3 regions of the Arthrobacter sp. NyZ413 genome follow, and region 3 is predicted to be linked to each of the others. Evidence: predicted binding sites of a transcription regulator. Region 3 holds the regulator's gene; each other region holds the start of a gene.
What was found. The regulator HrcA, encoded in region 3, represses chaperone genes, less so after heat shock. The targets are predictions, from matches to a motif close to TTNGCACTCGNNNNNNNCGAGTGCNAA.

Region 1 (4,225 bases), 820 kb from region 3:
AGGACCTGGACTTGGACCGGTTGTCGCATGGTGCGATCGATTTCTACGAGTTGCTGGACCGCGAGCTTTCCGGAAATTCGGATCTCGGCACGCCGGCAACGCGGGCAGCGGCCAGTGAACAGGCATTGGGTGAAGACCCATTGGTGGCGGATCTGGGCGAAAGGCTCCGTGCCCGCGGCGCCCGGGTGTGGCACCACTACGACGGTGCGATCGACATCGCCGCGGCAGCCGACCCCGTGCACACGATCGGCCGCGAGGACGCCGAAATGCCCACTCCCGTAGCCATCGAGTCGGACGGCACGGAACGTTACCGGAGGATGAGTGTCCGGGAGCGGAGTCGTCTGCGACCCCAGCTGCTGGAACGCCTTGGCTGGCGTTACATGTCCTTGTGGACGATTGAAGTGTTCACCGATCCTTCGTCCTGCGCCGACCGCATTGGTTCCTACTTGCGATTGGAGGGGACGGCCGCACCGACCTTCGAGGCGGAGGAGCATGGTTTCCTCGACGTCGACGTTGAACAATTGGATATGGATACCAACGCGAAGCCGTCCGAGAGGGTCGCGGACGTTGGCGGCGGCGACGCACATGGTTCCGCAGCCGGTTCCCAGTAAGGAAACGCAATGTCGGGCAATGAACATGCCGAACCGAACCACCCCAGTAGGGCCGAGGCAGGCGCTGTAGGGCCGGGCAGCCAGCCGGTCAAGGAGTCGGTCCCCCAGACGGAAAACCAGGCTGATGAGCAGGAAACCCTGGACCAGAAGCCGAGGCCAAAAAGAAGGCGGGCGGCAGGAGGCATCCTGCCCAAGAAAGCGTCCGAGGATGATCCTCGACGCTGGGGAGACGAACCCGACGACGATCGGGACGCGTGGTTGAGGGAGCAGCGGCCGCCACACTGGGGCTGACAAATCCACTGTGGGTCCACCTAGCTTTCGGGGGACCCGACGGGAGCGCCGGTGGGAGGACTGACCAGTACGAAGAACAGCTTTCCCTTGGTTGATGCTCCGGCCAGGCTTTCGGACTGTTGAGGGTTGGCTGCGACAACCAGCAACCCATCGGAGTCGTTCGTGCCGAGCCACTGGCTGGCCTTGCCTCCCTGCGTAGAGGTCCATAAGACGGGAACGGATGCCGCCAGGACTTCGGATTTCCGTCCCGGCCCGTCGCCCGCCGTGAGCACGATATTGACCAACTGGCCGGGGGATACAAGCTGGATGGATGCGGGGTCTGCCATCCGCAACGGCACGGCGGCGGTGGCAGGAGCCGTTCCTGTCAGCAGCCCCGGTCCCACTAGCTGGGCATTGGTGGGAATTTGCCCTTTTCGCAATGGTGACGCGAGTTGTTTACCACGCACCTCGGCGCCGGTGGTCAGTGCTCCTGCCGGGGCTCCATCCGGGATCACGGCAAGGAGGGTGAAGTCGGATTCCGAAATGTTGGCGCCTGCCGGAAGATCCCGAGCCGCGGACAGGACCTTTACCCGGGCCTCCGAAGCCGGAGTCAATTGGTGGACGGTGATACCGGCGGCGACGCACAGCAGCAAAGCAGCGACGAGGCGGCGGTTTCGGTTCAGCCAGAGGACGGGCCTTCGGCCGCGAAGCGACCGGGGATGGAGCGACCGGGGAGGGGGAGCGGCGTTCCTGGCGGACGGGCGGCGGCCGACGGGGTGGCTGCGATTGTTTCGGACGGGAGCTGTGGCCGCGGAGCGGGCACCATGTGCAAACGTGATTGCTGGCATGGTGCCACGCTATGCGCGGGTGTCCACCGTCCGTAGGGGGTTTTAGCCGTATGTGGACAACTTAGAAAATGCTTGCGGTCAGCTGGCTGCAGGTGCCGGAACCGACGCGGGTGCGGCAGCAGGGGCGGAGGCCGCGGCGGGAGCGGAAGGAGTGGCAGACACCGTGCTTCCCTTGGAGTCCCTGGAGTCCGTGCGGTAGAAGCCCGATCCCTTGAAGACAACCCCTACGCTGTTGAACTTCTTGCGCAGCGAGCCTTGGCACTCCGGGCAGTCGGACAGGGAGCTGTCCGTGAATGCCTGGACAATGTCAAAGGCGTGGCCGCAGTCTTTGCAAGCGTAAGCGTATGTTGGCACTGATGATCCTCCTCGGGGACGAACTACAGGTCCTGTCCTGCATGGGTGGATGTATCTTCCCATTAGCAGTCCTAGGGCCCGAGTGCCAATTCTATCACCCGTTGCCGTTGTGACCAGTAGGAATTGTGGTGGACTCCACAGCCCACGGGGCCGGTATTCCCTAGCCGGCCGATGCCAGCCGGACGACGCGGTCGGGCGTGAGTACTTCTGCCACGGCCTTGTCGAACGGTTCCGCCGGAATAGTGCCGGCCGGCAGGATTTCGTCGTCGTAGACCACGGCGACGGTGGGTGGACGCCGGCCCGAGTTGTCCAGATGTTCGAGGAGTCGATCGTAGTAGCCGCCACCCTGACCGATTCGGCTCCCGCTCCCGTCGACGGCGGTGGCCGGGAGGATGATGCCCGCCGCCTCCCTGACGACGTCGCTGTCGAAGCGCTCGCCAAGGGGTTCGTCGATCGGAGCGTATCGCGAACGGACAAATTCGGTTTCCGGGGTCCAGTACACCCAACTCAGCATCCTTTCCGGCTCGCAGATAGGAAGGAGGACGCGGTATCCGGCTGCGTACAGGGCTGCCAACAGGGGCATGGTCGGTGGTTCGGCTGCTACTCCGACGTAGACGGCGAACGTCGCGGATTCACCTTGCGCGGTTGCATTCGCCCAATCGAGTCCGCGGCGGGCAATGCCTGTCCCGGCCTCGGCACGCTGCTGTTCGGTGAGGCTGAGCCGTTGAGTCCGGTGCTTCCGGCGGATGTCGTCTTTCAAGGTCATTCTTCGCTCCAGTCCTTGGCGCTTTCGGCCAGCATGGGTTCGGTCAACGGACAGGCATTGGTCAGCTGAACCATGGTCCTTTTGCCCAATCTCCGATTCCTTCCGTTAGATTAGTCCGGTGACTTCCAATAACTGTGCTGTCCGAAAAGCCGTTATCCCCGTTGCCGGGCTTGGGACCAGGTTCCTGCCCGCCACTAAGGCAATGCCCAAGGAAATGCTGCCTGTCGTGGACAAGCCGGCCATCCAGTACGTTGTCGAGGAAGCGGTGGGGGTCGGCCTTAACGACATCCTCATGATCACAGGACGCAACAAGCGCGCTTTGGAGGACCACTTCGACCGGGTGCCCGCATTGGAAGCTACCCTGGAAGCAAAGGGCGACACCACCAAGTTGGACGCCGTCCAGGCAACAAGCAACCTGGGCGACATCCACTATGTCCGGCAGGGCGATCCCAAGGGCCTTGGCCACGCAGTGTTGCGTGCCAAGCAGCACGTCGGGCATGAACCCTTCGCCGTCCTGCTTGGTGACGACCTGATCGACGCGCGGGACAACCTCCTGAGTGACATGATCGAGGTTCAGCGGCAGACCGGAGGATCCGTTGTGGCCCTGATTGAGGTCGAGCCTTCCCAGATCAGCGCCTATGGTTGCGCGGACATCGAGGACATCAGCGAAGACGGTTATGTCCGCATCAAGCAGCTGGTGGAAAAGCCGTCCGCGGATGAAGCTCCGTCCAACCTGGCCGTGATCGGCCGTTACGTCCTCCACCCTGCCGTCTTTGACGTTCTTGAGGAAACCGAGCCGGGCCGGGGCGGGGAGATCCAATTGACGGACGCGCTTCAGGTGCTGGCGGCTGCCGACGGCGAAGGCAGCGGCGTCTACGGCGTGGTCTTCCGCGGGCGGCGTTACGACACAGGCGATAAGTTGAGCTACCTCAAGGCTTGCGTTGAGCTTGCTTGTGACAGCGATGACCTCGGCCCTGGTCTTCGTGAGTGGCTGCCAGGCTTTGCCTCCGGCCTCAGCAAGTAGCCCCTGGTGTGGGCCACGGCTATTTGGCCGGTGACACTTGAGTGCGGGGACCTTATATTGCGCCCCATCCACTACCGGGACAAGAAGGAATGGACAGCTGTCCGTTCGCGCAACAGCGACTGGCTCGCGCCTTGGGAGGCGTCGAATCCCGCGCCGGGCGGTCGCCTTCCGAACTATCGGCAGATGGTGGCCTCGCTTAATTCCCAGGCACGGCAAGCCAGTGCCCTTCCCTTCCTCATCACGGAGAGGGTCCCGGGGTTTCCCGAGCCAAGGATCGTAGGGCAATTGACGGTTTCCTCGATTATGTGGGGATCGGCAATGACTGCCACGCTTGGTTACTGGGTGGATGAGG
Region 2 (4,225 bases), 840 kb from region 3:
CGCTTTCTGCCCGGCCAAGCAACAACGGAACCCGTTTCCACAATTTCCTCTATGAGGAACTGGGCCTGAACTGGATCTACAAAGCCTTCGCTCCCACGGACCTCGCGAATGCGATCGCCGGCGTGCGCGGGCTGGGCATCCGGGGCTGCGCTGTTTCAATGCCCTACAAGGAAGACGTCATCGCCCTGGTGGACCGGATGGACGCCTCGGCTTCCGCGATCGACTCGGTGAACACCATCGTCAACGATTCCGGGGTACTCACGGCATACAACACCGACTACACGGCAATCGCCCAGCTGATCGAACGCAACGCCATCGATCCCGCATCATCGGTTCTAGTGCGCGGTTCGGGTGGCATGGCCAAGGCCACTGCGGCGGCCTTCCGGGACGCCGGCTTCTCGCGGGTGACCATTGTTGCCCGCAATGAAGAGTCCGGCGCGTCGTTGGCCGAACTCTACGGATTCGGCTGGCAGGCAGAGGTAGGGGACTCGACCGCCGACGTTCTCGTCAACGTCACCCCGATCGGGATGGCGGGCGGCCCCGAGGCCGATTCGCTCTCCTTTACCGAGGAAGCGGTGGCGGTCGCGAACGTGGTGTTCGACGTCGTCGCGCTCCCTGCGGAGACCCCGCTCGTCAAGGCCGGGCGTGCAGCGGGCAAGACCGTGATCAGCGGCGCCGAAGTGGCAACCATCCAGGCGCTTGAGCAGTTCGTCCTCTACACAGGCGTGACGCCGACGCCTGAGCAAGTAGCTGCCGCCGAGCAGTTCACCCGGGCCCAATAGGACGGGGCTTAGTCCGCGGCAACCGGTTCCACCACAACAGCCACCCGCTCCTCGCCGATCCTGGTGAGGACCAGGGTGGCTGTTTTGCTGCCGCGGGCTTTTGCCGAAGCCTTGCCGGCCGGTTTTCCCCCTGGAAGGAGCTGCTTGCGCAGCTCCTCGGGAGTGACGGACGTTCCGCGCTTCTTGATGTCCAAGACGCCGATGCCGTTGTCCTTGACCCAGGCTTTGAGTGCCTTGACGTTATACGGCATGACTTCCAACACCTTGTAGGCGCGTGCGAACGGCGTTTCCACGAGATCCGGCGCACAGATGTAGGCAATGTGCTCATCCACGAGGTGCCCGCCCAGGCGGAGAGCGACGTCGGCCACGAGTCCCGCCCGGATGACCGCCCCGTCCGGTTCGTAGAGGTAGCCCGCAACAGGCCCGACGTCGGGCACCGGGCCGCCGTCGAAATCCTCGCCGCTGGTGATTTCGGCAGCGCCCCGGGGGCCGAGGACCAAAGCGGCGCGCCGGACGCCGGGGCGCGCGACGTCGTTGAACCACAGCGTCACTTCGGTGACATCTCCACCCACCGAGACCCACTGCGCCTCACAGCCGGCGGGAACCGATTCATGCGGCATGCCCGGACCCATCTTGACGCCGATGGACTTGCCGGAGGCTGCCAGCGACTCGACGAAGGAAAAGGGCGGCGAGAACTCTTCCGGATCCCAGATCCGCTTGGTTCCCGAGGACGAGGTGGTGCGCCGGGCGGGATCGAGCCAGACGCCGTCGACGCCGTCGAGCGGAACCGAGGTCGCATCGGAATGCACCACCGAAGCGTGCGGGAACGGCATGAGGTTGATCGTGGCGCAAGCCGCGGTGGTCTCGTCCAGCTCCACTGCCGTTACCGAGAGGTCCATCGAAGCCATTGCCATCGAGTCGGCCCCCAACCCGCAACCGAGGTCGGCAATATGCCGCGAACCGGCCTTGGCGAACCGCTCGGCGTGGCGCGCGGCGACGTTGAGCCGGGTGGCCTGTTCCAACCCGGCCTGGGTGAAGAGCATGTGCCGGGCGAACTCGCCGAACTTGGCCTCGGCGCGCGTGCGAAGCCTTGACTGGGTGAGGACGGCGGCCACGAGTTCGGGGGAGTGCCCTTCCTTGCGGAGCCGGGCGTTGAGGGCGAACGCTTCGCTGTCACTGTACGGTCCCAGCGATGCCAGCAATTCCCAGCCTTCCGTGGTGAGCAAGGGGGCAATCTGGTCCGGGGGTGTGTCAGCCATGGAAACAAGCCTAGTGGCCGCCTGTCACATGGAGCGTGGGCGGTTCATGGGCGATTCAGGCCGATAGGGTTGATTGCATGGAAGACAACCCAGTACGCCTGCCTGACGACGCCAATGGATCTCCCTCGGTTCCCGACAAACGACCCCCTGCCGGCAATCTTTCGAAGTATGCCCGGCCAGCGCTCATTGCCGGAGCCGCGATCGCCGTTATTTGCATCGCGCTGCTGGTGATTATCTTCTTCCTGGATTCCTTCAACGCCGCGGCGTATTCCATGACGGGCAAGAGCGTCCAAGACGCCACCGAAGAAGCCCGCGAGATCCGGGACACCTACTCCGGTGTCCGCGTGTGGACGATTGTGGGCCTCGTGGTGTCCGGCGTCGTCGCCCTTGCCAGCGCTGTGGTGCTGTACCTGAACCGCGGAAAAGGTGGCGAAGAAGAGTACGACGACGGCGAAGACGTGGACTTCGACGACCTCACCGGCAGCTGAGCTGCTTGAGTGCCGCTCGCCTTCGCGGGGCGCCCGCGGCTTTCACCCACGACGAAAATCTGGCACTCGCCTTGACCGAGTGCTAATGCTTACATAGAGTCTTGATTAGCACTCTCCCTAGGCGGGTGCTAATCATGCCGCAAGGTACTTACCGGCACCGCGACGACGGTAAGCACGCCACGGCACCCCTGGTTTGATAGTCCACGTACTACCTCACGTAAAGGAGAGATCCGAGTGTCGGTCTCCATTAAGCCTCTCGAGGATCGCATCGTTGTCCGCCCGCTCGAAGCAGAGCAGACCACCGCTTCCGGCCTGGTCATCCCGGACACCGCACAGGAGAAGCCGCAGGAAGGCGAAGTTGTTGCAGTCGGCCCCGGCCGCTTCGACGACAACGGCAACCGCGTGCCTGTAGACGTCACCGTTGGGGACGTTGTTATCTACTCCAAGTACGGCGGAACCGAAGTCAAGACTGGCGGCAGCGAGTACCTCGTCCTGTCCGCCCGCGACGTCCTGGCGATCGTCGTTAAGTAATTCCCTGGATCCCGCACCGCAGATTGAGCCGGAAGTTCTTCCGCCTGGTCAGCGGTGCGGGTTTTCCGTCTTGAAAGGACAAAACCATGGCTAAGCAGCTTGCGTTCAACGACGCTGCGCGTCGCTCGCTCGAGGCAGGCATTGACAAGCTCGCCGACACCGTCAAGGTGACCCTTGGCCCGCGCGGCCGCAATGTCGTTCTGGACAAGAAGTGGGGCGCCCCCACCATCACGAACGACGGCGTGACGATCGCCCGCGAAGTCGAACTCGACGACCCCTACGAAAACCTTGGCGCCCAGCTGGCCAAGGAAGTCGCCACCAAGACCAACGACGTCGCTGGTGACGGCACCACCACCGCCACCGTCCTGGCCCAGGCCCTCGTCAAGGAAGGCCTGCGCAACGTTGCCGCCGGAGCAGCTCCGGGCGAAATCAAGCGTGGCATCGAGGTCTCTGTCGAGGCCGTCGCAGCCCGCCTGCTGAGCAACGCACGCGAAGTCGAAGGCACCCAGGTTGCCAGCGTCGCCGCGATCTCGGCCCAGAGCGATGAGGTCGGCGAACTCCTCGCCGAGGCCTTCGGCAAGGTCGGCAAGGATGGTGTCATCACCATCGAAGAGTCCTCCACCACGCAGACCGAACTGGTCCTCACCGAGGGCATGCAGTTCGACAAGGGCTACCTTTCCCCGTACTTCGTCACCGACGCGGAACGCCAGGAAGCCGTACTGGAAGACGCGCTGATCCTCATCAACCAAGGCAAGATCTCCTCGCTGCAGGAATTCCTGCCGCTCCTGGAGAAGGCGCTGCAGGCAGCCAAGCCGCTCTTCATCATCGCTGAAGACATCGACGGCGAGGCCCTGTCCACGCTGATCGTGAACCGCATCCGCGGCACCCTGAACGTCGTTGCCGTCAAGGCTCCGGGCTTCGGCGACCGCCGCAAGGCGATGCTGCAGGACATCGCCACGCTGACCGGTGCACAGGTTGTCTCCCCTGAGCTCGGCCTGTCCCTGGACCAGGTCGGCCTGGAGGTTCTCGGTACCGCCCGCCGCATCACGGTCACCAAGGACAACACCACCATCGTCGACGGCGCCGGCACTGCCGAGGACGTCGAAGCCCGCGTGGCCCAGCTTCGTGCTGAACTTGCCCGCACGGACTCCGATTGGGACAAGGA
Region 3 (4,225 bases):
TCAAAGAAACTGCACTGGCAGATCCTGAAGGAAAACTCCAATGGCGATAAGTCGTCCTACTTGGCAGGGCAGACTTCGGCATCGAATGCTCCCGATCAAGGCGGGATTTTCAGCTTCACAGTGGGCCTTGGAACCGGCCGATATGAATTGCGGGTCTCCATGGTGGGCGCCAACAATTCCGACGTCGGCACGGACACCCGTTCGTTCAACGTCCGCTAGCCGCCGCAAACGCGGCAGGCGGGTTGCCGCCGTCGTGGTTCTTTTCCCGAAACCGGCTTCAGCTACCAGCGGCCGAGGATGTCACTCGCCAGGACGACGGCTGCCGGTCCCGCCGTCGATGAACGAAGGACGTGGTGGCCCAGCAAGGCCGTAACCGCTCCGGCGTCACTCAATTTAGTCACTTCGCGGGGCGAAATGCCGCCTTCCGGTCCAACGATGAGCAAGACCTCGCGCGCCGCCCCGGCACCGCCATCCGAAGCCCTGCCGTTCCAGTCTTCCAGGACATCGCGCAAGGGGCGCTTCGCGTCTTCGTGAAGGATGATCGCGAGGTCGGCAGCGGCAACTGCCGACGCCAGGCCGGAGCCGTCGACGGCGGCACGAACCTCGGGAATCCAGGCGCGCCTTGCCTGCTTGGCGGCCGCCGCGGCTACCGATTGCCACTTCGCGTGCGATTTCGCGGCCCGCTCCCCCTTCCAGCGGACAATCGAACGCTCGGACTGCCACGGAATCACAGCGTCAATCCCGAGTTCTGTCGCTGTTTCGACGGCAAGCTCGTCGCGATCGCCTTTCGCGAGGGCCTGCACCAAAACAAGCCGGACCGCGGGCCGCGGCTCTTCCCGCACATCGGCGGCAAGTACCGTGAGGCTGCCCTGGGCCGCCGCCGTGACGCTTCCCACGAGCCGCGTCCCGGCGCCGTCGACGATATCGACGCTTTCGCCTACTTCAAGGCGCTTGACCGTCACGGCATGCTTGGCCTCGGAGCCGTCGAGCACGAAGGAATCACCCGGCCGCAACCCGTCCAGGGTTCCCTCCGGGGTGAAAAATACGGGGTTGCTCACCGCTACAGGTTACCGAGCTTGTCCCGGAGCTTGGCGAACACACCGCCGCTCGCCACGAGCTTTCCCTCGGTGAACTGCTCCCCTCGCAACTTGGCGAGTTGGCGAAGCAGGTCCTCTTGGGCGGCGTCGATCTTCACCGGCGTTTCGACGTGCAGGTGCACCTTGAGGTCTCCCCGGCCGTAGCCGCGAAGGTGCGTGACGCCGAGCCCGCGCAAAGTAATGACTTCGCCTGCCTGTGTTCCAGCCTTGACGTCGATCTCCTGGGGACCATCGAAGGTATCCAGCTGAAGCTCAGTGCCCAAGGCCGCGGCTGTCATGGGCACGCTCAGGGTGGCGTGGAGATCGTCGCCTTCACGCATGTAAGTGGCGTCCGCGTTGACCCGGATCTCGATGTAAAGGTCGCCCGGAGGGCCGCCGGCCGGGCCTGCCTCGCCTTGCCCGGAAAGCTGGATCCGGGTGCCGGTAGCCACGCCTCCCGGAACCTTGACGGTCAAGGAGCGGCGACTGCGGATGCGGCCTTGGCCGCTGCACTCATTGCAAGGATCCTTGATGATCGTGCCGAAGCCTTCGCAGGATCCACAGGGGGCGGCGGTCATGACCTGTCCGAGGATCGAACGCACCGCGCGCTGGACCTGGCCGGATCCGCCACAGATGTCGCAGCGTTCCGGGTGGGTGCCCGGGCGGCAGCAGGATCCTTCACACGTGGGGCAAACCACCGCGGTGTCCACTTCAAGCTTCTTGTTCACACCGAAAACTGCTTCGCGGAGATCGATGCGGACACTGATCAATGCGTCCTGGCCCCGTCGCACGCGAGACGCCGGTCCGTGCATGCCCCCGCCGCCTCCGCCGAAGAACGTGTCGAAAATGTCCTGGAAGGCGAATCCCTGGCCGGCGTAGCCGCCGCCAAAGCCGTTGTCCGTGCCGTTTTCGTTGCCCGTGGCGTCGTAGACGCGGCGCTTCTGGGGATCGGAGAGGACTTCGTAGGCGTGCGTGACGGCTTTGAATTCCTCAGCGGCGCCTTCCCCCGGGTTCACGTCAGGGTGCAGCTTCCGGGCGAGCTTGCGGTAAGCCTTCTTGATCTCCTCGCCTGTCGCTTCCGGCGAGACGCCTAGAACGTCATAGTGGCTGCTCAAAGTCGTTTTCTCTTCCTTGTTGAACTGCGTTTTCATGCGAACGGGGTTTCCGTGGAAACTCAGCCGCCCAGAATCCGGGAAAGGTAGCGCGCGACGGCACGCACTGCCGCCATGGTGTTGGGGTAGTCCATCCTCGTAGGCCCAAGAATGCCGATCTTGGCGCTGCTGTCCGGACCGTAGCCCGTCGCGACCACGGAGGCCTCGGAAAGACCGTCATAAGGGTTCTCGCGGCCGATGCTGACAGTGACACCCCGCGGGTCTTCGGCCATGTCGGAGAGCAAGCGCAGCATGACCACCTGTTCCTCGAGTGCTTCGAGGACGGGGCCGATGCTCAGCGGAAAGTCCACGTTGGAGCGGGCCAGGTTCGCGGTTCCGGCCATGACCATGCGATCGTCCCGGCTCCTGTCAGCCAAGCGCTCCAAGCCGTGGGCAAGGGTGCCGGCCAATCCGCGAAGGCCAGGCGGGCACAGCGCGACAACCGACGGCAGGACCTGCGCCATGAGGTCCAGTTGTGATCCTGCGATGCTTCCGAGGAACCGGGCGCGCAACGTCATGAGGTCTTCGTCCGAGGTATCCGCGCCGGATTGGACGACGCCCTGTTCAACCTTGCCGGTATCGGCGATCAGAACCACGAGAACCTGGCGCGGTGCCAAGAGGACAAACTCGATGTGGCGTACGCGCGCGCGGCTGATGTGCGGGTACTGCACGACGGCGACCTGGTTGGTCAGCTGCGAAAGGAGCCGGACCGTCCGCTCAAGGATGTCTTCGACGTCGTCCGGTCCCGCAAGCAGGGAATGGATGGCGCGCCGCTCAGCTGCCGAAAGGGGCTTGACCTCGGAAATTCGATCGACGAACAGGCGGTAGCCCTTGTCAGTGGGTATCCGCCCGGCACTGGTGTGCGGCGCAGCGATAAGGCCTTCTTCTTCCAGGAGCGCCATGTCGTTACGGATGGTGGCGCTCGAGACGCCCAGATGATGGCGTTCCACCAACGCTTTGGAACCGACGGGCTCGCGGGAGTGGACGTAGTCCTCCACGATGGCCCGCAACACTTCAAGCTTGCGTGGCTCGCTCACTCCCCACCTCCACTCAGTGACCCGGTATTCGACAACGGGTATTCAACCATTAGCACTCAACATGCCCAAGTGCTAACAAGTCTAGTATGAGCCACCGCGTTGTTAGCATTGGTACCGCTTGCGGCGAACATGATTCCCGCGCGATCCGGCGGAAATGTTCCGGATCCCGATCGATCCCTAGCGCAAAGTGGTGTGAAGACCGTGTCGTATGACAATTGGGGCCCGCAGGACTTGGCAAAGCCAACCAAACGGCAATTACGCGAGGTTCCCGTGGAGCGGGGAATGGTCCTCGAGGATGTCCAGTCCGGGTGGGTCGGCGCCGTGACAAGGATCGAAAAGTCCGGCGGCATGCACGTTGTCGTCTTGGAGGACCGCAGGGGGAAGAACAAATCCTTCCAGCTCGGTTTCGGGTTCCTGCTGGACGGGGAACCGGTGAAGCTCTTGCCTCCGGCACCACGCGCGGCCGGCGCCGCGGCGCTGCAAGCGGGCCGCACGGCGTCGGGATCGGTTCGGGTGGCGGGCCAGCGCGCCCAGGTCGCGAAAGCGAGCCGCATCTGGGTCGAAGGAAAGCACGACGCCGAACTGGTGGAGAAAGTCTGGGGAGACGACCTCCGCGTGGAGGGAATCGTCGTCGAACCCCTCCACGGCGTAGACGACCTCAAGTCTGCGATTGCGGATTTTTCCCCCGGCCCGGGCCGGAAGCTGGGCATCCTGGTCGATCACCTCGTCCCGGACTCCAAAGAGTCCCGGATCGCCGCCGACGCAATGACGCTGCCGGGAGCCGCGGGAAATGTCCTGATCGTCGGCCATCCCTATGTGGACGTCTGGCAAGCCATCCGACCCAAGGTCCTGGGAATCGAGCAATGGCCCACCGTCGCACGCGGCACGGATTGGAAGACAGGGATCCTGAAAGCGTTCGGCTGGCCGCATGAGACGGCCGAGGATATCGGGCTTGGCTGGC

Region 1: the regulator HrcA is predicted to act here: its motif matches at 2,146-2,172, upstream of ABCW42_RS15145 (FmdB family zinc ribbon protein).
Region 2: the regulator HrcA is predicted to act here: its motif matches at 2,589-2,615, upstream of groES (co-chaperone GroES).

Annotation. Positions count from the first base shown of each region.
Region 1 covers NZ_CP155434.1:3,243,313-3,247,537, reverse strand. The annotation lists gene ABCW42_RS15160 (DUF4011 domain-containing protein) at 1-611, shown strand, start outside; gene ABCW42_RS15155 (hypothetical protein) at 621-902, shown strand; gene ABCW42_RS15150 (RcpC/CpaB family pilus assembly protein) at 923-1,729, opposite strand; gene ABCW42_RS15145 (FmdB family zinc ribbon protein) at 1,808-2,083, opposite strand; gene ABCW42_RS15140 (5-formyltetrahydrofolate cyclo-ligase) at 2,244-2,849, opposite strand; gene galU (UTP--glucose-1-phosphate uridylyltransferase GalU) at 2,968-3,873, shown strand; gene ABCW42_RS15130 (GNAT family N-acetyltransferase) at 3,880-4,225, shown strand, end outside.
Region 2 covers NZ_CP155434.1:3,262,370-3,266,594, reverse strand. The annotation lists gene ABCW42_RS15225 (shikimate 5-dehydrogenase) at 1-782, shown strand, start outside; gene ABCW42_RS15220 (THUMP-like domain-containing protein) at 791-2,041, opposite strand; gene ABCW42_RS15215 (hypothetical protein) at 2,119-2,529, shown strand; gene groES (co-chaperone GroES) at 2,764-3,060, shown strand; gene groL (chaperonin GroEL) at 3,147-4,225, shown strand, end outside.
Region 3 covers NZ_CP155434.1:2,420,839-2,425,063, forward strand. The annotation lists gene ABCW42_RS11360 (GerMN domain-containing protein) at 1-219, shown strand, start outside; gene ABCW42_RS11365 (16S rRNA (uracil(1498)-N(3))-methyltransferase) at 282-1,058, opposite strand; gene dnaJ (molecular chaperone DnaJ) at 1,061-2,191, opposite strand; gene hrcA (heat-inducible transcriptional repressor HrcA) at 2,251-3,264, opposite strand; gene ABCW42_RS11380 (DUF3097 domain-containing protein) at 3,466-4,225, shown strand, end outside.